Regions from separate parts of the Rhodococcus sp. B50 genome, predicted to be linked through region 2. Evidence: riboswitches for the same ligand, from Rfam matches in the RefSeq annotation. Region 2 holds a riboswitch; the other holds the start of a gene.
The links. A riboswitch is a leader RNA that binds a small molecule or an ion and turns the genes downstream of it on or off. The one in region 2 is predicted to bind thiamine pyrophosphate.
Positions count from the first base shown of each region.

Region 1: it holds a riboswitch for thiamine pyrophosphate, as region 2 does, so the genes downstream of both, thiO (glycine oxidase ThiO) here and GON09_RS12155 (ABC transporter substrate-binding protein) in region 2, are expected to answer to the same signal.

Region 1 is NZ_WPAG02000002.1:4,938,904-4,954,186, reverse strand. It holds gene GON09_RS23040 (ABC transporter permease) at 1-121, opposite strand, end outside; gene GON09_RS23035 (ABC transporter ATP-binding protein) at 121-1,050, opposite strand; gene GON09_RS23030 (thiazole synthase) at 1,262-2,047, opposite strand; gene thiS (sulfur carrier protein ThiS) at 2,040-2,255, opposite strand; gene thiO (glycine oxidase ThiO) at 2,252-3,316, opposite strand; TPP riboswitch at 3,313-3,425, opposite strand; gene thiE (thiamine phosphate synthase) at 3,452-4,141, shown strand; gene GON09_RS23010 (NUDIX hydrolase) at 4,211-5,089, opposite strand; gene GON09_RS23005 (hypothetical protein) at 5,225-6,577, shown strand; gene GON09_RS23000 (glutamate ABC transporter substrate-binding protein) at 6,574-7,536, shown strand; gene GON09_RS22995 (serine/threonine-protein kinase) at 7,542-9,869, shown strand; gene GON09_RS22990 (acetate/propionate family kinase) at 9,877-11,091, opposite strand; gene pta (phosphate acetyltransferase) at 11,088-13,172, opposite strand; gene fgd (glucose-6-phosphate dehydrogenase (coenzyme-F420)) at 13,297-14,310, opposite strand; gene GON09_RS22975 (endonuclease domain-containing protein) at 14,509-15,283, shown strand, end outside.
Region 2 is NZ_WPAG02000002.1:2,584,645-2,599,927, reverse strand. It holds gene GON09_RS12215 (lytic transglycosylase domain-containing protein) at 1-143, shown strand, start outside; gene eno (phosphopyruvate hydratase) at 260-1,546, shown strand; gene GON09_RS12205 (FtsB family cell division protein) at 1,555-2,262, shown strand; gene GON09_RS12200 (DUF501 domain-containing protein) at 2,259-2,786, shown strand; gene GON09_RS12195 (Ppx/GppA phosphatase family protein) at 2,783-3,727, shown strand; gene GON09_RS12190 (cold-shock protein) at 3,957-4,160, shown strand; gene GON09_RS12185 (lipase family protein) at 4,251-5,504, opposite strand; gene GON09_RS12180 (GNAT family N-acetyltransferase) at 5,651-6,157, shown strand; tRNA gene GON09_RS12175 (tRNA-Leu) at 6,177-6,250, shown strand; gene GON09_RS12170 (hypothetical protein) at 6,364-6,708, opposite strand; gene GON09_RS12165 (ABC transporter ATP-binding protein) at 6,853-7,626, opposite strand; gene GON09_RS12160 (ABC transporter permease) at 7,623-8,408, opposite strand; gene GON09_RS12155 (ABC transporter substrate-binding protein) at 8,389-9,399, opposite strand; TPP riboswitch at 9,436-9,532, opposite strand; gene GON09_RS12150 (hypothetical protein) at 9,910-11,598, shown strand; gene GON09_RS12145 (hypothetical protein) at 11,606-11,752, opposite strand; gene GON09_RS12140 (hypothetical protein) at 11,973-12,167, shown strand; gene GON09_RS12135 (CsbD family protein) at 12,229-12,426, opposite strand; gene GON09_RS12130 (hypothetical protein) at 12,546-12,722, shown strand; gene GON09_RS12125 (magnesium transporter CorA family protein) at 12,738-13,757, opposite strand; gene GON09_RS12120 (serine/threonine-protein kinase) at 13,787-15,283, opposite strand, start outside.

The sequences.
Region 1 (15,283 bases), 2.4 Mb from region 2:
AGCCGAGGATCGCAGCGAGCCCCAACCCGAGAGCGACGATGACGACGGTGCACCACAGCGGCGACTGCACCGACGTGAGCTTGATCCGTTCGGCCCGCAGTGTGTCGAGTGCCGTACTCATCACAGTCCACCCTTCATGACGTCGTCGACTCCGGATCCGTGGTATTCGACCTCGCCACCGGTGAGTTTCATGAACGCTTCCTCGAGCGACGCGTTGCGTCCCGCGAGTTCGTGCAGCACGATCGACCGGGCCGCGGCGAGTTCGCCGATCTCCGCCGCCGGAGCTCCCGAGACGTGCAGGGCGCCGTCGTCCTCCCGGACGGTGTGCCCGCGCTCGGAGAGCGCGGAGCGCAGTTCACCGAGCTGCGGGCTGCGCACCACCACGAACGAGTCGGACGCCCGGTCGACGAACTCCTTCACCGAGGTGTCCGCGATGAGCCGGCCGCGGCCGATGACGATGAGATGTTCGGCGGTCTGCGCCATCTCGGAAAGCAGGTGACTGGACACGAGCACCGTGCGGCCTTCTGCGGCGAGAGCCTGCATGAACCGCCGGATCCACACGATGCCCTCGGGGTCGAGGCCGTTGACCGGTTCGTCGAACAGCAGGACGCGCGGGTTGCCGAGCAGCGCGGCGGCAAGGCCGAGGCGCTGTGACATCCCGAGCGAGAAACCACCCGCACGCTTGCCCGCGACCTCCGTCAACCCCACCTGGCGCAACACCTCGTCGACGCGGGAGGCGGGCAGTCCGTTCGACGCGGCCAGCCAGGCGAGATGGGACCGCGCCGATCGATTGGGATGCACCCACTTCGCGTCGAGCAGCGCCCCGACGGTGGTGAGCGGCCGCGTCAGCTCCTGGTACGGCTTCCCTTCGATCAGTGCGGTTCCCGAGGTCGGCCGGTCCAGTCCCAGGATCATGCGCATCGTGGTGGACTTCCCCGCCCCGTTGGGGCCGAGGAAGCCGGTGACGATGCCGGGACGGACCGTGAACGTCAGGTCGTCGACCGCGGTCGTGGACCCGAAGGTCTTGGTCAAGCCGGTCACTTCGATCATGCGCACCACCCTACGTGCGGCTCGGGCGAGCGCATCCGATCACACACCCCGGAGCCGTACGCGGTGCGTCAGGGGACTCGTCGAGCGGGCCGTCGAAGGCGGTTCCTGTGCAATTGTCATGCCCGGGGATCGTACAGACCGAACGGTATCCGGTCGCGGAATAATCGGAACCGTCCTGAACACCAAGGTGCTCAGGGGTTTCCCGTAGCGGTCACGGTTCCATCGGTGAAGATGCCTGGGCCCAGAAGCGTTTCGGGATCCGTCCGGCGTGCCGCGCCCGGAATCCCGCTTCGACGGCGTGCCGCATCGCCGAGGCCATCAACGCGGGATCCTTCGCGCGGGTGACGGCGGTGGCGAGCAGGACTGCGTCGCACCCGAGTTCCATCGCGAGCGCGGCGTCGGAGGCGGTTCCGATCCCTGCGTCGAGGATCACCGGCACGCCCGCCGCCTCGACGATCATCTCGATGTGGTGCGGGTTCGAGATACCGAGACCTGTGCCGATCGGCGAGCCGAGCGGCATCACCGCGGCACATCCGACGTCCTCGAGGCGTCGCGCCAGGACCGGGTCGTCGGTCGTGTACGGCAGGACGACGAAGCCGTCGTCGACGAGTTGTTCGGCCGCCGAGACGAGTTCGATGGCGTCGGGCAGCAGTGTCCGTTCGTCGGCGATGACCTCGAGTTTCACCCAGTCGGTTTCCAGTGCTTCCCGGCCGAGCTGCGCGGTCAGCACCGCTTCCTTCGCGCCGCGGCAACCGGCCGTGTTCGGCAGCGGTTCGATATCGAGGCGGCGAAGCAGATCGAGGACACCGGTTCCGGAGGCCGCGTCGACACGGCGCATCGCGACGGTGGTGAGCTCGGTGCCCGACGCGACGAGCGCCTCCTCGAGCACGGCCAGGTTCGCCGCACCGCCGGTACCGGTGATCAGCCGCGATCCGAAGGTGCGGCCGGCGATGGTCAGTTCCGGCAGGTCGGCGCCGGGATCGCGTGTGTCAGCCACCCTGGACCGCCGTGAGGATCTCGACGTTCGCACCCCGGGACACCGGCTCCGACCAGCGTCCTCGCGGGCACACGACACCGTCGACGGCGACCGCGATCCCCTTCTCGGGCAGACCGAGCTCGTTGAGCAGCTGCGACACCGTCGGCGCCGCGTCGTAGTACTTGTCCTCACCGTTGACGGTGATGCCCACGGACACCTCGTTCGTCATCCCACACTCGCTTCCGTAATTCGTCGGGGACAGGCGTGTTTCGCATCGGCCAGCGACCGCCCGCCGAGTTCGGCGAGCACCGCGTCGACGGTGAGCGGCGTGAGCAGCACACCGTTGCGACCGTGCCCGGTCGCGGCGACGACACGATCGGAGACCCGGCCGATCAGCGGCAGATTGTCGGGGGTCATCGGGCGCAGGCCCGCGCTCGCCTCGGACAGTTCGTACTCGCCGAGCGCCGGAAAGATGATCTCGGCATCGGAGATCAGATCGCGCACGCCCGCCACCGTGACCTGCGTGTCGGACGCTTCGTACTGCGTCGCCCCCACCACGAGACCGTCGTGGCGCGGAACCAGATAGGCGGGGCGCCCGTGGACACTCGCGCGCACGGTGCGCTGCGGCGGCGGGGTCGCGCCCGGCCGCACCCGCAGGCGCAGGATCTCGCCCTTGACCGGGCGGACCGGAAGGTCCGGCCACAGACGTGCCGAAGCCACCCCGGCCGCGAGCACCACCTGGTCGTCCGGCAGGTCGGCCAGGTCGTGCACGGCGGCGCCCGAGAAACGGACCCCGGCGCCGGTCGCCGCGACATGCAGGGCGTCTACGAGCGCACGGTTGTCGACCGACGACTCGGTGGGGGCGAGCAGCCCGAGACGGACCTTCGGGCCCAGGGACGGCTCGAACTCCCGGATCTCGGCGCGGGAGAGCAGTTGCATCTCGTGCCCCTGCTCCCCCACCCATTCGGCGACGGTCCGCAGGTCGGCCGCATCGGCCGCGTCGAGCGCGACGGTCAGGGACGCCTCGGCGGTGAACACGTCGACGCCGGTCTCCGTGCGCAGCGCCTCCGCGAAGCCTGGCCAGCGGTCGAGAGAGGCCGCACCCAGGGACAGGACGTGGTCCTCACCGGGCCAGCCCTCGGACAACGGTGCCAGCATTCCTCCGGCCACCCACGAGGCTCCGCTACCGGGGTTCGGGTCGTGCACGGTCACGACGTGCCCCGCGCGGGCCGCGCGCCATGCGATCGACAGCCCGATCACTCCGCCACCCACGACGGCCACAGTTGCCATTGGTCCACCTCACTCCCTGCGCCGGCATGATCCGGGTCAGGTCATAACGGTCGGGGCCGGCAGGCCCCCTCTCAGCCCCGCGATCCCCGGGACTCCCGTGTCGTCACTTTCGCCCTAGAGGCTACCGTCTTGTCCGTGACCACCTATCGCGGCAACCATCCCGACCCGCGCGGCCGACTCGCGACCGCCCGGCTGTACCTGTGCACCGACGCCCGCCGGGACACCGGCGACCTCGCACGGTTCGTCGAGGAGGCCCTCGCCGGTGGGGTCGACATCGTCCAGTTGCGCGACAAGGACTCGGCCGGCGAGAAGAAGTTCGGACGGCTCGAGGCACGCGACGAGCTCGCCGCCCTCGAGATCATCGGCGAGGCGTGCGCGCGCCACGGAGCGCTCCTCGCCGTCAACGACCGCGCCGACATCGCGCTCGCAGCGGGCGCCGACATCCTGCACCTGGGTCAGGGCGACCTGCCGGTGCGGCACGCGCGGCAGATCCTCGGCGACGAGATCGTCATCGGCCGTTCGACGTCGAGCCGGGCGCAGGCCGCGCTCGCCGACATCGAGGAGGGCGTCGACTACTTCGCGTCCGGACCGGTATGGGACACCCCGACCAAGCCGGGCCGTACCGCCGCGGGGCTGGAGGTGACGCGCGAGGTCGCACAGTCGCAGCCGGCACGACCGTGGTTCGCGATCGGCGGGATCGACCTCGAGCGGCTCCCCGAGGTGCTCGACGCCGGTGCTACGCGAGTCGCGGTGGTCCGGGCGATCACGAAGGCAGACGATCCGCGGGCAGCCGCGGCTGCACTGAAGGCGGCTCTGCCGGCCTGAGCGTCGGTACAGCAGGCGGCTCTGCCGGCCTGAGCGTCGGTACAGCAGGCAGCTCTGCCGGCCTGAGGGCTACAGCCAGCCCAGCACGGCCGAGGGTGACATCGCGATCGTGCCCTCGGGCAACCGCGCGCGCAGGCCACGATCCGCGGTGACCACGACCGTCACCCCCGGGTCGACCACAACCGTCACGCCGGGATCGACCACGGCCGTCGCGATCGCGGCGAGCCGGGCCAGTTCGTCGTCGCCGCTGCCGTCCGCGGTGTGCACCGGGATCCGGACGTCGTCGATCGTCGCGTCGCGGGCGTGCCCTTCGAGGACCGCCTCGACGCGGGGCACCCAGCCGAACGAGCCGTCGGGAAATTCGACGGTGCGGGGCAGCGCCGCGGCGAGGTCGGCGAGCAGGGCATCGGTCGCACCGGGGCGGTCGCGCCACCACCCGGTGGGGCCACTGGCCCCGAGCACGTTCGCCGTGTCGAGCAGCATGCGCACCGGTGAGGTACGCAGCAACGGCCACGCCTCGGCGAAGCCGCTGTGCAGCGGCATCGTCTCGACGTCCGGTTCCGGCACCCAGCGCAGTTCGGTGCTCTCCTGGTTGAGGCTGGTCACGAGCGTCTCGGTCGCATCGGCGACGACGGTGGTGTAGGTCCACCCACCGGCGAGACCGGAGGTGACGCGTTCGGCTCGCACCGTCACGGCCTCGACGTCGATCCCGGCCTCCTCGTGCGCCTCCCGCACGGCTGCGTCGACGGTGCTCTCGTGCGAGTCGCGGGCACCACCGGGAAGGGCCCAGGTCCCACCCTGGTGCGACCATGCCGCCCGGTGCTGCAGGAGTACCGCGGGGCGACCGTCCGCCAGCGGAGCGCGCAGCAGCAGGCCTGCGGCGCCGTGTCGTCCCCAGCGCTTCTCGCCGTCCGGGCCGACCGCCCAGCCGTCGCCGTCTCCACGCATTGCGTCCGCCTCTCCGATCCACCTCGCCCGGACCTGTGCCCGGTACCGGATCCCGCCGTCCGTGGACGGCAACAATACCGCCGGGCTGCTTATATGCTCCCCTCAGACCGCTCGACACGAAGAAGGGAGCGCCCGGTGGACGTGCGGATCACCCCTCCCTTCGCTCCCATCGAGAGCCACGTGCGCGAGACCGCGGGTACGGACGATCCGGACGCCCGTTTGAACGGCTTCCGCGCCCTGCTGCGTTCGACCCCGGTCCGGTTGCTGATACTCGGGGCGGTGCTCACGGTGTTGCTCGTGGCCTCGGCCGCGGTGTCCGCCACCACCGTCGCCGGCCGGCAGGCCACCCACGACCGTCTCCTCATGTCCGTCGAACCGCTCGCGAGCGCGGCCCAGAATCTCTACAGCGCGCTCTCGGTGGCCGACGCCGCCGCTGTGACGGGATTCATCTCGGGCGGGCTCGAACCGGAGGCGGTGCGGAGTCGCTACATCAGGGCCACCGACGAGGCGGCGGAATATCTCGTCATCGCAGCGACGGGCCTGACGGACGCCGACCGCGAGACGGCGCACAACCTCACCGAGATCGGGCGCTTGCTGCCCGTCTACACCGGGCTGATCGAGACGGCCCGCACCAACAATCGCACCGGGCATCCGGTCGGCTCCGCCTATCTGGGCGAGGCCTCGCATCTGATGCAGACCGAATTGCTCCCGGCTGCACAGGAACTGCACACGCGCGGTGTCGCCGCCGTCGAAGACACCCAGCGCGACGCGGTGCGACCACCCTGGCTCGCCATCGGACTGCTCCTGGTCACCGTCGCCGCACTGTGCGCAGCGCACGTCGTGGTGAGCCGCCGCAGTCGTCGCACCTTGAATCCCGGGCTCATCGTCGCGATCGGTGCGACCGGGGCGCTGCTGTGCTGGCTGCTCGTCGCCGGCCTGGCCTCGTCGAGCGCCACCGAACGCGCCATCGAACGGGGCGCGGCACCGCTCGCCGATCTCACCGAGGGACGGATCCTCGCCCAGCAGTCACGCACCGCCGAAACCCTGCTGATCGCCCGGCGCGACACCACCGGCGCGTACGACGACACCTTCGGGACCAATATGTCGAGACTCGGCGACATCCTCGACGTGTACGGACGCGAGTCCGTCCTGGAGGCGGGCGCCGAGGCGGTCACGGCGGCCCGGTCTGCGCACGAAGCCTGGATCAACTCGCACGCACGCATGGTCGACGCCCTCGCGCGCGGGGATTACGCGGCCGCCTCGGTCCTCGCGGTCGGGGCGGGTCCCGGCGAATCCACCGCCCGGTTCGTCGCCCTCGACGGAGCCCTGACGGAAGCGATCGACGGCACCCGCACCGAACTGCGCGACAACGAGTTCCGCGCGTCACGCACCCTCGCCGGTCTCACACCGATGTCGGTGATCCTGCTGACGGTGGCGCTCGTCGGAGTGTGGGTCGGTCTCCGGCCCCGGTTGAAGGAGTACCAGTGAGAGAGCGCGTTCTCGCCGTGGGCCTGTGCGTCGTCGCCGCACTCGCCGCCGGGTGCGCGACCGATCCCCCACCGCGCGCCCCCGGTCTCCAGGGTTCGACGACATCCGTCCCGCTCCCCGAGAACGCGCGGCTGCTGGAGTCCTCGGTGGCCACGCCGCCCGCTCCCGACTGCGGCGACCCCACCGCATCCCTGCCGCCTGATCCGGGCGCGACCGGACCCGCGATCGATCGGATCCGGGCGCGCGGCCGGCTGATCGTCGGCCTCGACACGGGCAGCAATCTCATGAGCTACCGCGATCCCGCGACGGGACGGATCACGGGCTTCGACGTCGACATCGCCCGTGAGATCGCCCGCGACCTCCTGGGCGACCCCGACCTCGTCGACTACCGCATCCTGAGCTCGGCAGAACGCGAGAAGGCGCTGCAGGATTCGACGGTCGACATCGTCGCGAAGACGATGAGCATCACGTGTGCCCGACGCGAGAAGGTGGATTTCTCCACGGAGTACTTCCGCGCCCAGCAACGAGTACTCGTCGTCAAGGGTTCCGACATCCGCGCCGCCGCCGATCTCGCCGGCCGGCGCGTCTGCATCGTGGACGGCACCACGTCGCTGCTCCGGATGCGGGAGGTGCAGCCGTCGGCGTCGATCCTCACCGTGCCGTCGTGGGCCGACTGTCTCGTCGTCCTCCAGCAACAGCAGGTCGACGCCGTGAGCACCGACGACACCATCCTCGCCGGCCTCGCCTCGCAGGACCCCTATCTCGAACTCGTCGGTCCCTCCCTGGGATCCGAGCCGTACGGTATCGGGATCCGGCTGGGCAGCGACGAGCTCGTACGGTTCGTCAATGCGACCCTCGAACGGATCCGTTCCGACGGTACGTGGACGGCGCTGTACGAGAAGTACCTGCGGGTGCTCGGTCCGACACCGCCACCCCCGACACCGAACTACCGGGAGTGACGGCCATGTCCGACGAACCCGAACCGGCCGACACCCCGTCGGTCGATTCCGGGCCCGCCACCGAACGGACAGTGGACTCCGGGCCTGCCACCGAACGAGGCCCCTCCACCGAACGCAGCCCCGCCCCCACCACGCTGCCCGAATCCACCCAGCGGTCCTCGATCTGGTCCGGTTCGTCCTCGCAACGCTCGTCGAGCCGCCGCGTGCGTCCGCGCGGAACCCAGCGTCGCCGCATCGCCGGCCTCGTCGACGTGCCGGTCCCCACCGCGAAGGACCCCGTCGAGGCAGTGCTCCGCGACCCCCACGTGTCCGAGGGAAAGCGGTTCTGCTCCAAGTGCGGACAACCGGTGGGCCGCAGTACCCCCTCGGGTCCGGGGCCCACCGAGGGCGACTGCCCGAAGTGCGGCACCCATTTCGAGTTCACGCCGGCCCTGCACCGCGGCGATCTCGTCGCAGGGCAGTACGAGGTGCAGGGCTGCCTCGCGCACGGCGGACTGGGGTGGATCTACCTGGCGATCGACCGCAACGTCAGCGACCGCTGGGTGGTCCTGAAGGGTTTGCTGCAGGGCGGCGACGCCGAAGCCCAGGCGGTCGCGGTGGCCGAACGCCAGTTCCTGGCCGAGGTCAGCCATCCGAGCATCGTGCAGATCTACAACTTCGTCGAGCATCCCTCGCCGGACGGCACCCCGATGGGATACATCGTCATGGAGTACCTGGGTGGTCACACCCTGCGTACCGTGCTCGACAACTATCCTCCACCGAACCGCATCCCCGTCGAGCAGGCCATCGCGTACATGCTCGAAGTGCTTCCGGCGCTGCAGTATCTGCACGACATCGGACTGGTCTACAACGACCTCAAGCCCGAGAACGTCATGGTCACCGACGAGCAGATCGAGCTCATCGACCTCGGCGCGGTCTCCGCGATCGAGGGATACGGCTATCTGTACGGGACGCCGGGATACCAGGCACCCGAGATCGTCCGGACCGGGCCGACGGTGGCGAGCGACATCTACACGGTCGGACGCACCCTCGCAGTGCTCACCCTCGACATGCCGTCGGACAAGGGACGTTACCGCGACGGTCTGCCCACTCCCGAGCAGGCACCCCTGCTCGCCGAGTTCGACTCCTTCCACCGACTGCTCCTACGGGCCACGAATCCCGATCCTCAGCAGCGTTTCTCGTCCGCCGACGAACTACAGGGACAGCTCACGGGTGTGCTGCGCGAGATCCTGTCGAAGAAGCTCGGCACCGAACATCCCGGCCTGTCCGGTGTGTTCAGCCCACCCCGGACGACCTTCGGTACCGACGAGGCGCTCGTGCCCACCGATGTGTACGCCGACGGAATCGAACGCGACGCCAAGCTGCGGGGACAGGATGTCGCGGCCGCGCTGCCGGTCCCTCTGCTCGATCCGAACGATCCGAGTGCCGCGCTCCTCGCCGCCGCGGTGCACAGCGAACCACAGCAGACCCTCGACTCCCTCCGGCACGCGCGCGAGAACGGTGTCGGGCGGGTCGTCGGGGCGTCCGACGTGTCGTTCTCCAGGGAGATCACATTGGCCGAGGCCCGCGCGTATCTCGATCTCGGGCAGGTCGACAGCGCCGTCGAGATCCTCACCCGCCTCGAACGCGACTTCGGCAACGACTGGCGAATGGACTGGTACGCAGGCATCGCCGAACTGCTGCAGGACGACTACGAGGCAGCGTTCGCGCGGTTCGACAAGGTGCTGCAGGCACTCCCGGGCGAGATCGCCCCGAAGATCGCGCTCGGGGCCACCGCCGAACTGACGCTCCAGCACTGGGAGAGCGACGATCCGGCCGCGTGGCGACGCTTCTGCGAGGAGTCCTACCGGGTCGTGTGGCGCACCGATCACGCCGTCGTCAGCGCCGCCTTCGGGCTCGCGCGCCAACTCACCGCCCGCGACGAGATCCGCGCCGCAGTAGACGTTCTCGACGAAGTGCCGATGACCTCCCGGCATCACAGCGCCGCGACCATGACCGCCGCTCTGGTCCTGTTGCGGGGCGGTCGTGTCGAGGAGATCTCGGAGGTCGATCTGCGCGAGGCCGCACACCGGATCGCGTCGCTGCCACCCGACGAGGGCCGCGCCCTGCAGATGCGCGCGCTCGTGCTCGGGACGGCGCTCGAATGGGTGCGCAGCGGGCGGGCGTCGAGTCGCGAATACGACCGTATCCTCGACGTGCCGTTCACCGAGAAGGGACTCCGTCTGGGCGCCGAAGCGGCCCTGCGGCAGTTGGCGCGCAACGCACCCTCCCGCACACACCGCTACACACTCGTCGATCTCGCGAACGCGATCCGGCCGCGCAGCCTGACCTGACCCAGGATCAGCGTCGAGCGAATTGCACTGCGGCTCGGGCGATGGCGAGTTCTTCGTTCGTGGGAATCACGAGCACCTCCACGTGCGACGAGTCCGCCGAGATCCGGCGTTCCCCGTTCTCGTCGGCAGTGTTGCGGACGTCGTCGACGACGATGCCGAGGCGATCGAGACCGGCGAGACTGTCGCGCCGGACATCGACGTTGTTCTCACCCACGCCGCCGGTGAAGACGATCGCGTCGACACCCCCCAGTTCGAAGGTGTAGGCGCCCAGGTACTTCCGGATGCGGTGGACGTAGACGTCGTACGCGAGTCGCGCGTCCTCGTCGCCTTCGCCGACGAGCTTCAACAGGGCCCGGAAGTCGTTGACACCCGACAGCCCCTTCAGGCCCGAGTGCCGGTTGAGCAGGTCGTCGATGGCGTCGACCTTCAGTCCGGCCGCCCGGTTGAGGTGCATGACGACACCCGGGTCGATGTCACCGCTGCGCGTACCCATGACGAGACCTTCGAGCGGGGTCAGCCCCATCGAGGTGTCGATCGGACTCCCGCCCGCGATCGCCGACGCCGACGCACCGTTGCCGAGGTGGAGCACGATCAGATTCAGGTCCGCGATGTCGCGTCCGAGGAACTCCGCGGCACGCCCCGACACGTATTCGTGCGACGTGCCGTGGAATCCGTACCGCCGGATGTCGTGCTTGCGGGCGACGTCACGGTCGATCGCGTAGGTCGAGGCGCGTGCCGGAAGACCGTGGAAGAAGGCGGTGTCGAAGACACCCACGTGGGGCACCTCGGGAAGTTCCTCCCGGGCGACCTCCATCCCGACGACGTTCGCCGGATTGTGGAGGGGCGCGAGGACCGACAATTCGTCGACGGCGCGCACCACGTCGTCGTCGATGAGTGTGGGTTCGTAGAAGACCTTGCCGCCGTGCACGAGTCGATGGCCGACCGCGACGATGCCCACCTCGTGCAGGGGCCGGCCGAGCCCTTCGAGCATCTCGAGCACCGCACGCAGTCCGGTCCGGTGATCGGGGATCGCATCGTTGCGTTCGTCCACACCTGTCGTGTGGTGGAAGACGATCCTGCCCTCCGACTCTCCGATGCGCTCGATCAGTCCGTGTGCCGACGAGTTCCCGCTCTCCGGTTCGATCAACCGGAACTTGATCGACGACGATCCGGAATTGAGGACCAGGACGGTCCCTGCGGTAGCGGGGTTCGGGCTGCTCACGCGTCTTCCTCCTGCGCCTGGATCGCGGTGATGGCGATGGTGTTGACGATGTCCTGGATCAGGGCGCCTCGAGAGAGATCGTTGACCGGTTTGTTCAGACCCTGCAGGACGGGTCCGACGGCGATGGCACCGGCACTGCGCTGCACGGCCTTGTAGGTGTTGTTGCCGGTGTTCAGGTCCGGGAAGATGAACACCGTGGCGCGGCCGGCGACGTCGGAGTCGGGGAGTTTCGCGCTCGCGACCGTCGGTTCGATCGCCGCGTCGTACTGGATCGGCCCCTCGACGAGCAGGTCGGATCGCCGCTCCCGCACGAATGTCGTAGCGGTGCGGACCTTGTCGACGTCGGCACCCGAACCCGATTCACCGGTGGAGTACGACAACATCGCGATCCGGGGATCGATCCCGAACCGGGCCGCGGTTGCGGCCGACGAGATCGCGATGTCGGCGAGCTGGTCGTCGGTCGGGTCGGGTACGACGGCACAGTCGCCGTAGGCGAGCACGCGGTCGGCGAGGCACATCAGGAAGATGCTCGACACCGTCGAGACGCCGGGCTCGGTCTTGATGATCTCGAGTGCGGGACGGATGGTGTGGGCGGTGGTGTGCGCCGCACCCGACACCATGCCGTCGGCCAGACCCAGATGCACCATCATCGTGCCGAAATACGAGATGTCGCGCATGATCTCGCGTGCGCGATCGACGGTCATGCCCTTGTGGGCACGCAGCCGCGCGTATTCCTCCGCGAAGCGGTCGGCATGCTCGGAGGTGCGTGGGTCGAGGATCTGCGCCTCCGACAGGTCGACCCCCAGTTCCGACGCCCGCTGGCGGACGGCCGCCTCGTCGCCGAGGATCGTCAGCTTCGCGATGCCGCGCTGGAGCACGCGCCCCGCCGCCCGGAGGACGCGGTCGTCCTCGCCCTCGGGCAGCACGATGTGGCGCTGCTGGGCCCGCGCCCGGTCGATGAGCTGGTACTCGAACATCTGCGGGGTGGTCACGGACGGGCGCGGCAGTCGCAGCCGGTCGAGCAGGGCGTGGGAATCGACGTGCCGTTCCATCAGCGCGAGCGCCGTGTCGATCTTGCGTTGCGCACCGAGTGCCATGCGACCGCGGGTGCGGTCGGCGGCCGACGCGGTGTCGAAGGTGCCGAGGTCGGTGGTGAGGATCGGCAACGACGGCTTCAGAGCGGCGACGAGCTGCGCGATCATCGGGTGCGGCAGCAGACCGCCGTTCATGATGATGCCGGCCAGCGTCGGAAATCCTTCGGCGGCATTGGCGTTGACGAGTGCGAGGATGACGTCGGAGCGATCTGCGGGTGCGATCACGACGATGCCGTCGGTGAGTCTCTCGAGGATCCGCTCGGCGGTCATGCCACCGACCATGATGCGCAGTGCTTCACGCTGCAGCAGGTCGGGGTCGCCGCTGTAGAGTTCCCCACCGATCGCGGTCTGCAGTTCCGCCATCGTCGGCGCGACCAGCGCCGGGACCTCCGGGAGCGTCCACACCGGTTCGGTGCGGTCGCCGAGCGCCTTCGCGATGTCGTCGAGAGCGTCGGGATCGCAGCGGTTCACCACGACCGCACCGAGATGCGCGTGCTGCGCCGCGAGTTCGTTCGCGCAGACCCCGGCGAGCTGGGCCACCTCGGCAGGCGTGCGCCGGGCGCCACGCAGGACGAGCAGCACAGGAGCGTCGAGGTTCGCCGCGATGCGGGCGTTGTACGACAGTTCGCTGGGATTGGCGATCTCGGTGTAGTCGCTGCCGACGATGACGACGGCGTCGCAGCGGTCTGCCACCGCGTGGTACTTGCCGACGATGTCGCTGAGCGCTGCGTCGGGGTCGTCGTGGACGTCGTCGTAGGTGACGCCGATGCAGTCCTCGTAACCGAGATCGACGGTGGTGTGTTCGAGCAGCAGTTCGAGGATGTAGTCGGTGTCGCTGTCGGAGCGCGCGATGGGCCGGAAGACGCCGACGCGGGCGGTGGACGCACACAGCGTCTGCAGCACGCCCAGAGCGACGGTCGATTTCCCCGTGTCCCCCTCCGGAGCTGCGATGTAGATGCTCGAGACGGACTCTGCAGCAGCACTCATGGATCCCACCCTAACGGCAAACTTTGCTCCGTCCGCTGTACCCACCCACATGCCCCGAAAGCTGATGACACGGAAGAAGGTGCCGCTTCTCCCTGCGGAGAGGCGGCACCTTCTTCCGTGGATATCAACCGAGTGCGCGCAGGCGCGGAGCGAGGTCCCGTTCGAACAACTCCAGGAACCGCTTCTGATCATGACCCGGAGCATGGAACACCAGATGATTCAACCCCGCCTCCACATACGCCGCGACCTGCTCGACCGCCTCGTCCGGATCCGACGCCACGATCCACCGCTTGGCGACCTGCTCGATCGGCAACGCATCGGCCGCCGCCTCCATCTCCACCGGATCGTCGATGCTGTGCTTCTGCTCCGCCGACAGCGACAACGGCGCCCAGAACCGCGTGTTCTCCAACGCCAGCTCCGGATCGGTGTCGTACGAGATCTTGATCTCGATCATCTTGTCGATCCCGGCGACATCCCGGTCGGCCTTGCCCGCCCCCTCCGCCACCGCCGGCAGCAGCTTGTCGGTATAGAGCTCCATGCCCTTGCCCGAGGTGCAGATGAACCCGTCCCCGGCCCGCCCGGCATAACGGGCCACCACCGGACCCCCCGCGGCGATATAGACCGGGATACCCTCCTCGGGCACGTCGTAGATCGACGCGCCCTTCGTCGAATAGAACTCCCCCTCGAAATCCACCCGATCGCCCTGCCAGAGCTCACGCATCAGCCGCACCGACTCCCGCAGCCGGGCGAAACGCTCCTTGAACTCCGGCCACTGCCCGGAATATCCGGTGGCGATCTCGTTGAGCGCCTCACCGGTGCCGACCCCGAGGAAGATCCGCCCCGGATACAGACACCCCATCGTCGCGAAGGCCTGCGCGATCACCGCCGGGTTGTACCGGAACGTCGGGGTCAGCACGCTCGTGCCCAGCTGCAAGCGTTCGGTGCGTTCCCCGACCGCGGTCATCCACGCCAACGAGAACGGCGCATGCCCCCCGTTGTGCCGCCACGGCTGGAAATGATCCGACACCGTCGCCGAATCCATCCCGTGCGCCTCGGCCAACACACCCAACTCCACCAACTCACGCGGACCGAACTGCTCCGCCGACGCCTTGTATCCCAACTTCAGACCCTGAGCCACCGATTCCTCCGACCGTTCGCGTTTTCCGATGTCCCCGAGTATGCCCACCGTCCATGCAATCGAAGGGGAGGTTGTGTGCGACTTTCGAGGGTTCGGCGCGCACAACCTCCCCCTCGCTTGGCCTCCGCGGCGTCCGGACCTGTGGATAACCAGGCGATCGCGAGCGTTCACCTGCCCAAGGCAATGCACCCTGACCTCGTGATCGACTTCGAGCAGCCGTTCGTCGGCACGCAGGCCGTCGCTGCCGGACTCACGACGAGACACGCGTTGCGGCACAGGTTCGTCCGCCTCCACCGCGACGTCTACATCGACCCGGCCGTACGTCCCACCGCTCTCCTGCGCGCGAAAGCGGCGTGGCTGTGGTCGGGTTCGCGGGGCGTGCTCGTCGGGATGTCCGCCGCAGCCGTACACGGAACGCGGTGGTTGGACTCCTGTGCCCCAGCCGAACTCGCGCGATCCCACCACGTCCGATCGGTACCCGGGATCGTGGTGCAGAAGGCGCCAGGCCTCGATTCGTGCGTGATCGACGGGATTGTGGTCACCACACCGGCACGGACAGGATTCGACCTCGCCCGACGCGACGACCGACGGGTCGAAGTCCTCGACGCCCTGTGCAATGCCACCGGTCTGAAGGTCGCCGAGATCGAAGCCGTCGCGGCTCGTAACAAGGGAGCCCGAGGACTCGCATCGATGCCCCGCGTTCTCGAGCTCGTCGACGGTGGCGCCGAGTCGCCACCGGAAACCCATACGCGGCTCCTACTGGCCCGATCCGGGCTACCGCGACCCGAGACCCAGATCGAGGTCTTCGACGGACTCGCCTTCGTGGCGCGAGCGGATATGGGCTGGAAGGAATGGCGGGTGCTGGTGGAGTACGACGGCGTCCACCACTGGGCCGACGCCGACCAACGCACCCGCGACATCGATCGCTACACGATCCTGGCCGAGTTGGGCTGGACGGTCATCCGTGTCGGCG
Region 2 (15,283 bases):
GCCGCTATCTGTGCGATCGCGGTGGCGACCTGACCACCGCGGAAGGGTGGACGAACGCCCTGATGGCCTACAACCGGTCCACCGAGTACCTCATGCTCGTCCGCGACCGCGCCGCCGCCTACGGGGTAGGAGTGCGGCCGTAGACGGCACCGCGCCGGGCCTCGAGCGCGCCTGTGCCTCACCCGCAGGTCGCGACCGTTAGGCTGTCCCCAGCGTGCAGACACCGCAGCGTGAAAGTCCATCGAAGGAGAATCAGCCAGTGGCCATCATTGAGCAGGTAGGAGCCCGCGAAATCCTCGACTCCCGTGGCAACCCCACGGTCGAGGTCGAGGTGCTGCTCGAGGACGGAAGTTTCGCCCGCGCTGCAGTCCCGTCGGGCGCCTCCACCGGCGAGCACGAGGCCGTGGAGCTGCGTGACGGCGGCGAGCGTTACCTCGGCAAGGGCGTCGAGAAGGCCGTCGAGGCCGTCCTCGCGGAGATCGCCCCGGCCATCATCGGCCTCGACGCCACCGAGCAGCGCACCGTCGACCAGGCGCTCCTCGATGCCGACGGCACCCCCGACAAGGGCCGCCTCGGCGCGAACGCCCTCCTCGGCGCGTCGCTCGCCGTCGCGAAGGCCGGCGCGGAGTCGTCCGGGCTCGAGCTGTTCCGCTACGTCGGCGGCCCGAACGCCCACATCCTCCCCGTTCCGATGATGAACATCCTCAACGGTGGTGCCCACGCCGACACCGGCGTCGACGTCCAGGAGTTCATGGTCGCGCCGATCGGTGCCCCGACCTTCAAGGAATCCCTCCGCTGGGGTGCCGAGGTCTACCACTCCCTCAAGTCCGTGCTCAAGAGCAAGGGGCTGGCCACCGGCCTCGGCGACGAGGGCGGTTTCGCCCCCGACGTCGCGGGCACCAAGGCCGCGCTCGACCTGATCAGCGAGGCCATCGCCAAGACCGGCCTGAAGCTGGGCAGCGATGTCGCGCTCGCTCTGGACGTCGCGGCCACCGAGTTCTACACCGAGGGCACCGGCTACAAGTTCGAGGGCCAGAACCGGACGGCGGCCGAGATGGGCGCCTTCTACGCCGACCTGCTCGGTCAGTACCCGCTGGTCTCCATCGAGGATCCGCTCAGCGAGGACGACTGGGAGGGCTGGGTCGCGCTCACCGAGGCGATCGGCGACAAGATCCAGCTCGTCGGCGACGACCTGTTCGTCACCAACCCGGAGCGCCTCGAGGACGGCATCGTCCGTGGCGCCGCGAACGCGCTGCTCGTGAAGGTCAACCAGATCGGCACCCTCACCGAGACCCTCGACGCCGTCGACCTCGCGCACCGCAACGGCTACAAGACGATGATGAGCCACCGGTCCGGGGAGACCGAGGACACCACCATCGCCGATCTCGCCGTCGCCGTCGGCAGCGGACAGATCAAGACCGGCGCGCCCGCCCGTTCCGAGCGTGTCGCGAAGTACAACCAGCTGCTGCGCATCGAGGAGTCCCTCGGTGACGTCGCTCGCTACGCCGGCGAGCTCGCCTTCCCGCGGTTCTCCGTCGAGGGCTGACCACCGGCATGAGTCAGCGCGGTAGATCCCGTCCCGGCGCGAGGCGCACCCGCACCGAGGGTGTGTCCGGCGTCCGGCGTCCGGGCCGGGCCCGGCCCGCGGGATCTACCGCCCCGGCCGAGCACTCGGTCGAGAACGCGGGTGCGCGGCCTGCCGGCCGTGAGGATCCCGTTCATTCGTCGCCCGGTCGCGGCCGGCCGGGTGGTTCGGGGCGAGCCCGGCCCACCCGGGTCGGCGCGCCCCGCGACTCCCGTCGTCCCCGCACCGAACGCACCGTCCTGGGCCTGTCCACCGGCCGCGCCGTGGTACTCGCCCTCGTCGTGTGCGGTCTTGCCCTCACCCTCGCGGTGCCGCTGCGTACCTACGTGAGCCAGCGTTCCGAAGCCGAGCAGCTCGCGGCCGAACGCGTGCAGCTCGAACAGGAGATCGCGGCCCTCGAGGAGCAGAAGGCCCGCATGGAGGACCCGGCCTGGGTCCGCGCCCAGGCCCGCGAGCGACTGCGGTTCGTCGTCCCCGGCGACATTCCCTACCAGGTACAACTCCCGGGCGACGCCCCGGCCGAACGCGAAGAACGCGAACCCGAGCGGCCGACGACCGGCGCCTGGTACAGCGACCTGTGGTTGTCGGTGTCCGAACCGGCGCCCGAACCCGAGCCCGAACCCGTGCCGCAGCAGATGCCTGTGGCGCCCCCAGAACCAGGAGATGTCCCCGGGTGACCGATCCAGTCACGCAAGAAGACCTCGACGCCGTCGCCGCCCAGCTCGGGCGCGAACCCCGCGGGGTCCTGGCCATCGCCTACCGTTGCCCCGACGGTGCGCCCGGAGTGGTGAAGACCGCGCCCAAGTTGTCCGACGGCACGCCCTTCCCGACGCTCTATTACCTCACCGACCCGCGCCTCACGGCCGAGGCGAGCCGGCAGGAATCCGCCGGGGTCATGAGGGAGATGACCGAGCGTCTCGGTACCGACGAGGAGCTGGCCGCCGCCTACCTGCGCGCTCACGAGTCGTATCTGGCCGAACGCGACGCGATCGAGTCGCTCGGCACCGACTTCACCGGCGGTGGCATGCCCGAGCGCGTCAAGTGCCTGCACGTGCTGATCGCGCACTCGCTGGCCAAGGGACCGGGCGTCAATCCGCTCGGCGACGAATCCGTCGCACTCGCCGCCGATGCGGGTCTGCGTGGCACAGCGATTCCCGCCGACTGGCCCACCTACGCCGAATTGCGCGGAGAAGAACAGTGAGAGTCGCGGGAATCGACTGCGGCACCAACTCCATTCGTCTGCTGATCGCCGACGTCGCGGAGGACGGCACCCTCACCGACGTCACCCGCCTCATGAAGGTCGTGCGCCTCGGCCAGGGAGTGGACGCCACCGGACGTCTCGCGCCCGAAGCGATCGAACGCACGCGGGTCGCGCTGGTGGAGTACGCCGACCTCATCCGCGAGACCGGCGCCACCGCGGTCCGCATGGTCGCGACCTCGGCCACGCGCGACGCGAGCAACCGCGAGGAGTTCTTCGCGATGACCCGCGAGGTGCTCGGTGCCGTGATCCCCGGCGCCGAGGCCGAGGTCATCACCGGTGACGAGGAAGCACGTCTGTCCTTCGCCGGTGCGGTCGGCGAACTCGAGTCCGCGCGTGGACCTTTCGTCGTCGTGGATCTCGGTGGCGGGTCCACCGAGGTCGTGCTCGGCGACGCCGACGGAGTGCACGCGGCCTACTCCACCGACATCGGCTGTGTGCGGCTGACCGAACGGTGCCTGCACGACGATCCGCCGACCGCCGAGCAGGTCGCTGCGGCACGGCAGGTCGCGGAGGAGAAGATCCGCGAAGCACTGGAGCGTGTGCCGGTCGAGCGGGCCCACACCTGGGTGGGTGTCGCCGGCACCATGACCACCCTCGCCGCGCTCGCCCTCGAACTCGACGAATACGACTCGGAGAAGATCCACCTGTCGTCGGTGCCGTTCGACCGCCTGCGCGAGGTGTGCGACGGTCTCGTCGCCGCGACTCGTGAGAAGCGAGCGGCGCTCGGTCCCATGCATCCCGGCCGCGTCGACGTCATCGGTGGTGGCTCGATCATCACAACCGTCCTCGCCGAGGAACTGGGGCGTCGTGCAGGCATCACCGAACTGGTTGTGAGTGAACACGACATCCTCGACGGCATCGCCCTGTCCGTCGCCCGCTAGTTTCGCCGATTCGGGTGGGTTCGGCCCCGCTTTCCGGGACTCGATCCACCCGAATCGGCGAATGTGTGGTTGACTGTGTCTCGGTCGAAGTTTTTGTTCGCGTCTTACCCACGCTCGCAAATCCTTGTTGCGGGCGGTTGGTCTCCTTTCGGAAGTCACCGCATGTGATGGCGGCCTCGCTCTACCGAACTCTCGGCGGAGCTCGAGTACACGACAGAAGGAGACAGACATGGCAGAGGGAATCGTGAAGTGGTTCAACGCCGACAAGGGATTCGGCTTCATCGCTCCCGAGGACGGCAGCGCTGACGTGTTCGCGCACTACTCGGAGATCCAGTCGGGCGGCTACCGCAGCCTCGACGAGAACCAGCGCGTGCGTTTCGAGATCGGTCAGGGTGCCAAGGGTCCCCAGGCCACCGGAATCACCGTGATCTGATTCGATCTCCCGTCCCCACAGGGGATTCGAGACATGCATCCGGCCCGCCTCGTCATTCGAGGCGGGCCGGATGCATGTCCGGGGAACCGGTCAGATCGTCCCGCAGTTCGACGACGGTGCAGTGCCGGCGAACCGGCCGTCGAGGAAGTCGAGCGCACCCGGCAGACCGATCACGGCGGCGGTGATGTGGTCGGGGCTCGGAACCAGTTCGGACTTCACCGGCACTCCGGCGTCGCAGTACCTGCGTAGGGTCGTGGAGATCGCATCGAGGGGGATGAGCACATCGGTCGGGGAATGCCACTCGTACACCGGGGCATTCGGCACCGTCGGTACGTTCTCGACGCTGTTCTCCATCAGCACCTCCCGAACGGCGGGGCTGTCGAGCAGAGCCAGGCCCACCGCGGCATCGGCGACGTCGGCCATGCTGCGACCGGCACCGGCGAGCAGGATCTCGTTGGTACAGGCGTTGGCGATCCGGTCGCGCAGTTCCTGCCCCGTCCCGTTGAGCTGCTCCGTGATCGGCATGCGCTCGGGATACTCACGTTCGAGTCCGAGCGCGGCCGCCATCGCCAGTCCGAAGGCCGGATGCGCGGATCCTCCGAGTTCGTTCGCCATCTCGCCGATGTCCATCGGCACACCACCGTAGGCGGCGCCCACGATCGGGAGTTCCGGCGCGTAGGTCGGGGCGAGTGCCGCGGCCATCGCCGTCGCCATCCCACCGCCGGAATAGCCGGCGATGCCGACGGGGCTGTCGGCGAGTCCGAGCGGGATGTAACGTTGCGCGGCCCGGATGCCGTCGAGCGTGATCTGCGCGCCCACTCGTGCGGCGCCGTAGGCGCTGTTCGGTCCGAGATGGTCGGGCACGGCCAGCGACCAGCCGCGCTGGATCGCGATGAGCAGACCGGGGGACTCCCGGATCCCTCGTAGCGGGTTCGGCGCGTACAGCGCGGCCGACGGGGCGCACTCGAGCCCGAGCGCATTGATGATCGCCTGGTAGGAGACGAGCGGGCGACCCGGCGCGCCGCCCTGGGGTGACAGCACGGTCGTCACGGCGGAGATCGGCTCGCCGGTGGAGTTCGTCGACCGGAACTTCAGCTGGACGGCATCGGTGGCGGGGAACCCGAGAGGGGCCGGAACGACGCGGGTGGCGAGGACATCACCGGGTTGCCGGTCGGCGATGTCGTCCGGGGTGTTGTAGAAGGAGTCGCTCAGGGACGCCGGATAGACGACGCCCTCGGCATGTGCGGAGGGCGTGGCCACCAGGCCCGGTGTCGCTGCGAGAGCCATGACGGCTACCGCGGAGGCGAGTCGCCCGGCCAGTGGTCGTGAGGTCGTGAAGCGCATTCATGCTCCTTCTCTTCGTGCCCGGTCCACCACCGGCTGTCCGCTGTGTACTTGTGCCCCGCACGGATGTCGGCCGGAAATCGAGGTGCGTTACAGCCCGGCCGAGGCGCACACTCGGAGTCGGATCCGAGGAGAGCCGAGGAGCAATGAGGATCGAACCATATGCGGCCGAACGACGAAGCGACGTCCTCGATCTCTCCATCCGGGCGTGGCGTCCCGTCTTCGAGTCGTACCGACCCGCCGTCCCGGCCTTCGTCTACGACTCCTTCTATCCGAACGGCTGGGAGGCTCGGCAGATCGACGATCTCGGCAGGGTCCTCGACGACGAACCGGAGTCGGTCCACCTTGCCGTCGAGGACGACGAGGTGCTCGGCTGGGTGTCGGTGCGCGTGCACCCCGAGGACAGCATGGGCGAGATCCACGTACTGGCCGTCGACCCCCGTCATCAACGGAAAGGCGTGGCGACGGCCTTGATGAACCACGCCGACCGACTCGTCCGCGACGCCGGAATGACGATGATGATGGTCGAGACGGGCGGCGATCCCGGACATGCCGGCGCGCGTGCCGTCTACGAGGGTGCCGGATACGAACGGTGGCCCGTCGCACGGTACTTCAAGAATCTCGCGCCCCGGCGCGGTGGTGGACAGTCGTGAACGCTAATGTGATCCCCACGCCCCTATAGCCCAATTGGCAGAGGCAGCGGACTTAAAATCCGCCAAGTGTGGGTTCGAGTCCCACTGGGGGCACAGGTCCGGGATCGCCCCGATGCATCCGCGACATCTCTTGCCATCCGCTACAGCAATTGCCGTAGCGGATGGCGATTCTTGCAGCGGATGGATGACCACAGCTCGGAGGTGCGTTATGCCTCCGCAGGCAGTTGCGGAGCGCTCTGGGCCTGGAGCTGCTCGGCGCGTCCGTTCATCAGGTAGCCGGTCATCTCCGGATGTGTCGATAGGTAGAACGCACCGTCGGCTGCCTGCGCGAAGATCCGCTCCGCTGCCTCGAGCGCGGGCATGGCGGTCTCGCCGACCTTGAACATCGCCTCGGGTTCGAGCGCACCGGCTTCCGAGTCCCCGCCGGCCCGTTCGAAGATCCTGCTGACCACCGGGCCTGGCAGAACCGCGGCGACGATGATGTCGTATCCCGCCGCCGCGACCTCCAGCTTCAGGCACTCGGTCAGGGCGAGCGTCGAGTGCTTGGACACGATGCAGGGGGCTGACGCGGGGCTGCTCCGACCCCGCCTCGTCGGACACCTCCGCTACCGTTCTCGCCATCCGCTACGGCAATTTCTGTAGCGGCTGGCGAACTTTGTAGCGGGTGCACCGCCGGTGGGCAGAGCGACCGGCGACTATCTGGAGGGCATCCTCCGCTGACCGTTTCCGTGTCGTGAACGGTGCAGGACGTCCAGCAGTTCGTGCTCGAGCGCCACGAACTCGCTCGACGCGCATGTCTCCAGCGTTCGCGGCCGAGGCGGCGGCACGCGCACCTCGTGCTGCACCCGGGCCGGCCGCGGACCGAGGACGACGACCCGGTCGGACAGCAACACCGCCTCGCGCACGTCGTGCGTCACCATGAGCACCGTCCACCGATGGTGCTGCCACACCTCCTGCAACCACAACTGCATCTCGGTGCGGGTGAGTGAATCCAGCGCGCCGAACGGTTCGTCGAGGAGGAGCACGTCGCGTCCCTGCAGCACGGTGCGTGCGAGCGACGCGCGTTGACGCATCCCACCCGACAGCTGTTGCGGCGCCGCGTCTTCGAATCCGTCCAGGCCGAAGGTCGGCAACAGTTCGCGGGCACGGACTCGGGCGTCGGACCGTCGCACACCCTGCACCTCGAGGCCCAGGGTGCAGTTGTCGAGCACCGTCCGCCACGGGAACAGCAGGTCCTTCTGCGGCATCAACGCGACCCGCCCGGGCGCGGTGTGGGAGTTGCCGACGAGAACCTCACCGGCGTCGGGCTGTTCGAGTCCCGCGACGATCGAGAACAGCGTCGACTTGCCGCACCCGCTCGGTCCGATGAAGGACACGAATTCACCGGGCTCCACGGAACAGTCGATGCCCTCGATCACCGCTCGGTCGCCGTACGCCTTGTGGACCGATGCCATCGTCACCGCACTCATTTCGCATCCTTCGTGAGTGCCCACGGCGCGACCAGCCGTTCGACGACGTAGGTCGACGCGTACAGCGTGAGCGACAGGACGGCGGTGACCACCACCGCCGCGAGTACGAGATCGGTTCGGAACGAGTTCTTCTGCGCACTCATGTAGATGCCCAGACCGGATGTCGCACCGACGTATTCGGCGAAGACCGCGCCGACCACCGCGTAGGTGATCCCGATCCGCAGGGCGGTGAAGAAACGGGGGAGCGCGGACGGTAGCCGCACGTAACGGAACTGCTGCCACCGCGACGCACCCATGCTGCGCAGCAACGCTCCCGCCTCCCGGTCGGCCGCCGCGAACCCTTCGAGGAGTCCGATGGCGACGGGGAAGAAGGTCACCAGGGCGATGACGAGGATCTTCGGCAACAGCCCGAAGCCGAACCAGATGATCATCAACGGCGCGATCGCGATGATCGGCAGGGTCTGCGACACCACGAACAGGGGCACGAAGGCCCGCCGCAGCCACGGTGAGAAGTCCACGGCGATGGCGAGCGCCCACGCGAGTGCCAGCGACACGGCGAACCCGACGAGGGTGACCTGGAGGGTGGACCAGGCGTGCCCGGCGATGTCGACCCGATGCACCCACCCCTGCGTGAGAACGCGCGCGGGGGAGGGCAACACCTGCGGACGGATTCCGCTCACCACGACGTACGTCTGCCAGATCCCGGCGAGCGCCCCCGCGACGAGCAGTGCGGGAAGGAATCGGCGTACGCGGCCGGTGGGCTCAGTCTTGGAGGTAGTCATCGGTGAAGTAGGTCGACCAGTCGGGTTCGGTGGTCAGCGGGCTGCCGTCGGGTCCCGAGAGCACGCCGGTCTCGTAGAGGAAGCGGGCGTAACCCGACCACTTTCCGGTGTCGAACGTCCCGGCGGCGCCGGATGCGTCCCGCATGTACTCGGCGGCGAGCATGCGCTGGCTCTCGTAGACGAGTTCCTCGTCGGCGAAGGCCCCGGGATTCGCCTCGATCAGGGCCCGGGCTCCTCGGTCGGGGTCGTCGGCCGCGATCCGGTAGCCCTGCTGCAGTGCCTGCACGAAGGCACGAGCCTGCTCCGGGTTCTCCGTCATCCAGTCCTCGTTGCCGTCGACGACGATCGCATACGCGTCGGGGAAGCCGTAGTCGGTGAAGCGGAAGTACCGCATCGGCAGGCCGCGGTGCTCGGCCTCGAGGCCCTCCCAGGCCAGGTACGACACGGTGAAGTCCGCGGTGGACGAGTAGACCGCCTCGTACGACGACGTCCCGAGCGTCACCTCCTCGAACTCCCCGCGACCGCCGTCGTTGCGGATCACCTCGGCGAGCATCTCGTTTTCGCCGGGGTTCGCGAAGCCCGCGAAGGTCTTGCCGTCGAGTTCCGCCGGCCGCGTGATATCGGGATTGTCACTCCGGACGGCGATCCCCGTCGCCCAGTGCTGCAGGGGTGCGAGGACCGCGAGGGTGCGGGACCCGGCCGCCCTGGCAATGGTCGAGGTGGCATGCGTCGAGATTCCGAATTCGGCGCTCCCGGCGTCGACGAGGGTGTCGGGCGTCGCGTTGTTGTACGGCAGGATCTCGACGTCGAGTCCTGCATCGGCGAACAGGCCCTCCTGCTGCGCCACGTACAGCCCGGTGTGATTGGTGTTGGGCGTCCAGTCCAGCGCGAATCGGATGGTGTCGCTCTCGGAACCGGACGAGCACCCGACGACCGCGGTGAGCGCGGCGACGAGGGTGAGCAGTCCGGCGAGAGATCGCCGCGCGTTCACTGCGCGGGTCGGGAACGGAACGGCGTGTGGACAAGCATGGTCATGTCGGGACATCCCTTCGTCAGCATTACCTGATGAGGTTCGACGGGTGTGATCTCAGCCCCGCTCGTGCGGAGCACCCCGTGTCACCGGCGACCCTAGCACTGCGGCTCCCAGGCGCCTCCAGGGCGGCGGCAGAACGAAGGTGTGACACGAAGTTACGTAAATGCCCAGGTCAAGAGATCACCCTCACATTTCACCCGTAACGGAAGAGTCGAAGGTCCCGACTCTTCGAGTGATGGTCCTGGTCACCTCCCCCACGCCAGGGACCATCGCTCCGCGCGCAACTCCCCCGATGCGCGGACGATGAAGGGCCCGTCGGTGAACACCGACGGGCCCTTCCTTCTGCTGTTTCCGGGGATCCGACCCCGTTCGGCGGTATTCCGGGCGCACGATCCCGTTCGGCGGTGTTCGATGCGCGCGAACCCGTTCGGCGGTGTTCAATGCACACGAACCGATCGGGGGATGGGGATGCGTGCATCGATGGGGGCCGCAGTAGTTGCTGCGGTGATCGGAAGTGTCCTGACGGCACCGGCGGTGTCGGCTGAGCCGACGGGACGTACCGAAATGTCGTACGCCTCGTCGGCGCCACTGGCCGGCGACGTGCTCGGATCCGTGGTGTCGATACCCGCACCGCTGCCGCCCGAGGCGGGACCGAGACCGGCCATGTGCGACCGGTTGTCGTATCTGCGGTGGCGATCGGCGGAGGGTCCGGAGAGGTCGGCCGACGCCGACCGGATCCTCGTTGCCCAACCCGGGATCTTCGAGGGAGCGGGCGCGTTCGAGAGCGTCGCACGCAACACCGTCATCGCGGCGGCGGCCCGCGGTGCCCATATCGAGTTCTGGGCACTGGACCGGCGATCGAACTGCCTCGAAGACCACACCGGTGTGCAGGCATCGCTGCGGACGGGTTCGCTCGACACCGCAACCGACTACTATTTCGGCGGCGCCGAGATCGGCGGGCAGCGGTTCGCCGGACACGCGACCGGCGGCGACGTCGCGTGGCTCTCCCACGTCGGACTCGAGCAGACACTGCGCGACCAGTACGACCTGTTACGTCACGAACTTCCCGACCCGGCACTGCGGAAGCGGAAAGTGTTGTGCGGCGGACATTCTCTCGGCGGTTTCATCACCGGTTACTTTGCGGAATGGGATTTCGACGGAGATCCTGCCACCACCGGCGACGCCGGCTACAACCAGTGCGGTGGGTACTTCGCGCTCGACACGGTGATCAAGGCGGGCGCGCCGTTCCCCGGGCGGGGTGCCCTGCCGGATCTACCCGATGCGGTGTCGGCGCCGCTCGATGCCGTGGCCGGTGCGATCTCCACGGCGTCCCCGGTGCTGGCACTTCCTGCGGTCATCAATCCCGAGACGACGAACCTGCTCGCACTCACCGGACTCGCCGCGAGACTCGACCCGGACGGAACCGACGGAATCGTCCCGCGGATGCCCGACAGTCCGAACGTCGACTGGACGTTGCGCACTCTGCTGTCGCGGGATTACGCGATGTTCGCGACGGGCGACCCGGACGTGCGGACACTGAACGCGACCAACGAGGCCGTGCTGGGTGCGATCCTCGACGACAATTCGCAACCGTTGGGATTCCTGCAGGCGAGCGTCGGATTCATCACCGGTGCGCCCGTGCGCGACAAGCTGTTTCCTGTCCCCGGTACTCCGGAGGTGCTCGGGTCCGGTCTGTTCGGTGATGCACCCAAGGCGTCGCCGGAGGTCTTCGCCGATCCGGGAATCCTCTACCGGTGGCTCGACTACGACGAGGTGGGCGCCGCGGCGTCGTCACCCGACGAAGCGCGGTACACCGATCGGGGGAGCGAGGTGACGTCGATCGCGGAGCTGGCGCGGAATCTGTCGGAGCCACCCCTTGATTTCACCGAGTGGTACTTTCCGTCGAAGCTTCCGTTCGATCTGGCGTCGGCGACCCGCTTCGAAGGTCATCTCCACCGCGACGGCGTCACCCGCAATCCGGTCGTGACGCTGGTGGCGGGCGGCGGAGTCACACTGCCCGAGACGGATCATCCGAACGAGCGCAGATGGGTTCTGTCCGGCTACAACCATATCGACGTGCTCACCGCGGCGGCCGAACAGAACGACGGGCGGCCCGAGCAGGTGTCGCAGGCGCTGGCCGACTTCGCGGCCGGATGAGGCGGGATCAGGCGCCGCGTGCGGAGAAGATCGAGGTGTAGTCGTGCGGGCCGTTCGCCTCGACGACAGCGGTGACGGGTTCGATCTCGACGTCGGCGTCCGGGGTGGTGGGCGCGAGGAAGAGGGGGTTGTCGAATTCTTTGTTCTGGCTCATGGCCGTCCTTTCGGGTGCGGCCGGGTAGACCCCGGCCGTGGGGCAGTGCGAAGAAGAGGGGCCGCGGTACACACGGCGGGGAACTCTCACGTCCGGTCCGGAACCTTCGGGCACCGAGGTGCGAGGTTGCTCATCATATGCGAGCCGAACGATGATCCCACCCTACACCAGAAGGTTCACGCGACGTTTGATCGGCGAGTCGCGTGGGAAGACACTCGGCATGGCTACCTACAGAGTGATCGACCCGACCGGTAACGTCGTGGACACCAAGGAAATCGAGAGCGCGGACGACGCTCACGCCTGGTTCGTCGACCAGCGCGCCGACAACAGCGAACTCGGCTGGCGCATGGAGGCACAGAACGACCAGGACGGCACCTGGCACTTCTTCGACGACACCGAAGGCACCTCGAAGTAAGAGCCGTACACATACGCGCGGTGCCGGTAGTTGCAACTACCGGCACCGCGCGTATGTGGGACTACTTCTTGAAAGCGTCCTTGACGTGCTCTGCGGCATCCGAGATCTTGTCGCCGGCCTGCTTCAGGCCGCTGGAGGTCTGATCGCCGCGACCTTCGGCTTCGAGATCACGATCACCGGTCGCCTGACCGGTGTTCTCCTTGATCTTGCCGCCCGCTTCTTCTGCCTTGTGCTTTGCCTTGTCGACGAAGTCGGCCATGGGTCCTCCTCTGTCATCGAACGTTGCCCCTACGGAGTACCCGACCCGAACCGAGCGAAACCGAACACGTCATACCCGCCCGTGTCAGACTGCGACAACAGACAGCCAGGAGGAGATCGATGTCGAATCCCACCTATCCCGGTCCCGAGGGCGACGACCCGATCGGTGACGCTCCGGACGCCGACCCGGAACTGGTCCGTGACGGTCCCGTGCAGCGCCGTCGATCCGTCGGAGGTGTGCTCGCCGCCGTCGCGGTGGTCGTCGTGATCATCGTGCTGCTCGTCGTGTTCCTGTGAGCGCAGGGCGGGGAGTCACAACCAGTCGCGACGTTTGAACAGCGCATACAGCGCGACCGCCGACACCGTGATGATCGCGACTCCGGTGAGCATGCCCCACCACTCGCCGAAACCGGGGTAGGGGACGTTCATGCCGTACCAACCGGTCACGGCCGTGGGGACCGCGATGATCGCGGCCCATCCCGTCAGCTTCTTCATCACGATGTTCAGGCGTGCGTCCTGCAGCGACAGGTTCGTCTCGAAGACGGTGTTCACCATCTCGCGGAGCGACTCCGTCCATTCCGTTGCACGCATCACGTGGTCGTACAGGTCGTTGTACGAGCTGTCGAGTTCGGGGTGGCGGTTGTTCTCGGCGCGGGTGCGCATGACGGCATTGATGATCTCGCGCATCGGCAGCACCACTCGCCGAAGTTGCACGAGTTCCTTGCGGAGACGGTAGACGCGACGCTGGATGTACCGAGTGGACGCCTGCTCCTCGAACAGGCAGTCCTCGAGGTCCTCCGCGGCATCGTCGAGTTCCTGAATGGTCTCGAACTGTCCGTCGACGACCGTGTCGAGCAGGCCGTGCACCAGTGCCCCGGGCCCGTACTGCAGCAGGTCCGAGTTCTCGTCCCATCGACGCACCACCTCGTCGATGTCGAACGGGCTGCCGCGACGTACCGTCACGATCCCCCGGGGCAGGATGAACGCGGAGATCCGGGTGGTGTGAAGCCGGGACTCGTGAGCCTGATCCTCGTCCTCGGAATCCGGATAGAGGTGCGTCGCATAGACGGTGAGGAAGGTGTGCGTGGCATAACGGGTGGCCTTGGTCCGTTCTCCCTGCGCGAGCGAATCCTCGACCGCGTGCGGGTCGAGGTTCCATTCCTCGGCGAGTTCGAGCAGGTCGGTGTGCTCGGGATTCCACAGGTCCACCCACACGAGGGCGTCGGCGTCGGCGAGATGATCCGACACAGCGGAGAGGGGGAAGCCCTCGTCGACGAGCTTCCCGTCGGTCCATCGCCGGGTCCGGATAGGTTTGTCGTTTCGGTCCGTCACCTCGGCAGTGTCCCCGAATCCCACGGTGTTCACACCACGGGACGATTCTCGTCCTCGGCGAGTCGTGCCGCGCGTTCCAGGAACTGCGCGTCGACCCGTGCCCAGTCGTCCGGCCACCGGTCCTCCTGCATCCGTCGGTGGAGCGCCCCGAGAGTGCGGGTCGCTCGTGGGCCACCGTCGACGAGATAGCGCACCATCCCGCGTTTCCCGCATTCCGCAGCCACCGTGGCGAGGGCGCGTTCGGCTTCCTCCGTGCGTCCGGCGGCGTGCAGGCAGCAGACGAGCAGTCTGGTGGCCTGCAGGTGCGCACGGGGGCGCAGGCCGGCAGTGCGGCGTACCCAGAGCTGCGCCCAATCGACCGCGCGTTCCGTGGCGCCGGGTTCGTCGCTCTCGCAGAGCAACCGGATTGCGGTGGCGTCCTCGAGTTGGAGCCTGATCTCCACCGTGCCGTCCGGATTCGGCCGGTCGGAGTCGGGCATCGTGCGTGCGGGTGCGGAGACCACACCCAATCCCAGCCGCATGCGCTCGTTCTCCATCCGTGCCCGTAAGCGGGGAAGGTCGTTGAGCGCGGCTGCGCGAAGTCCCTCGTCCAGTAGTTGCCCGGCGGTTTCCCGATCACCGCGCAGCATCTTCAGACGTGCGGCGGTCGCGAGTCGTGCGATCATGAAATCTGTTGCCCCGCCGTCTATTCCCATCAGGTTGCTCTCGTCGAGCAGTGTCTCGGCCTCGGTGGTCCGTCCTTGTTCGTAGAGCAACTCTCCGAGCATCGCCGCGGCGAGTCGGCCCGAATGTGTATGGATGCCGCCGTTGCGGCGGGCCCGTCGCAACGCGGTGCGGAAGTACTTCTCCGCGCCCTCGACGTCGAGTTGTTCGTTGACGGCGATGCCGCACAGGCACTGCCCGTAGATTGCGGCGAAGGGCCCTCGGGTCTCGCGATGGAAGGGCGCCGCCCATTCCTGGCGACGTACGGCCGAATCGAAGTCGAAACGGAAGATGTCGGCGTAGGACGCGAAATCCGAGGCGGCCGAGACGACCCACGGATGCACGGCCGAAGGATCGTCGAGACACGGAGCGACGAGCGCGTCGATGCCGTCGAGCCGGTCGGCGTTCATGAGATTGGCAGCTTCGATCGCGTCGGCCTCGAGGCGCAGCGCGTACGGGTCCTGCCCGGCAGTGACCCCCTGTTCCAGGAGTTCGCGCGCAGTGGCGAGAATGCTGCGCGAGCGGCTCAGCCGCTGCAACGCGCTGTTCGCCCACGCCTGAGCCAGCAGCAACCGTGGTTCGCGTGCGACGGCCTGCGGCGGCAACGTGCCGATCAGTGCGAGCAGGGGAGCGATGTGCCCGTGCTCCATCAGATACATGCCGTCGGCGGCGAGCAGATCGACGGCGAATTCGGTGTCGCCGGCCTCCATCGCGTGATCGACGGCCTCACGCAACATGTGATGCCGCGCAAACCACTCGGCGGCCGTGCGGTGTAGTCCGGCGATCCTCTCCGGATGGTCGCGCTCGAGGCGTCGCCGGAGGAA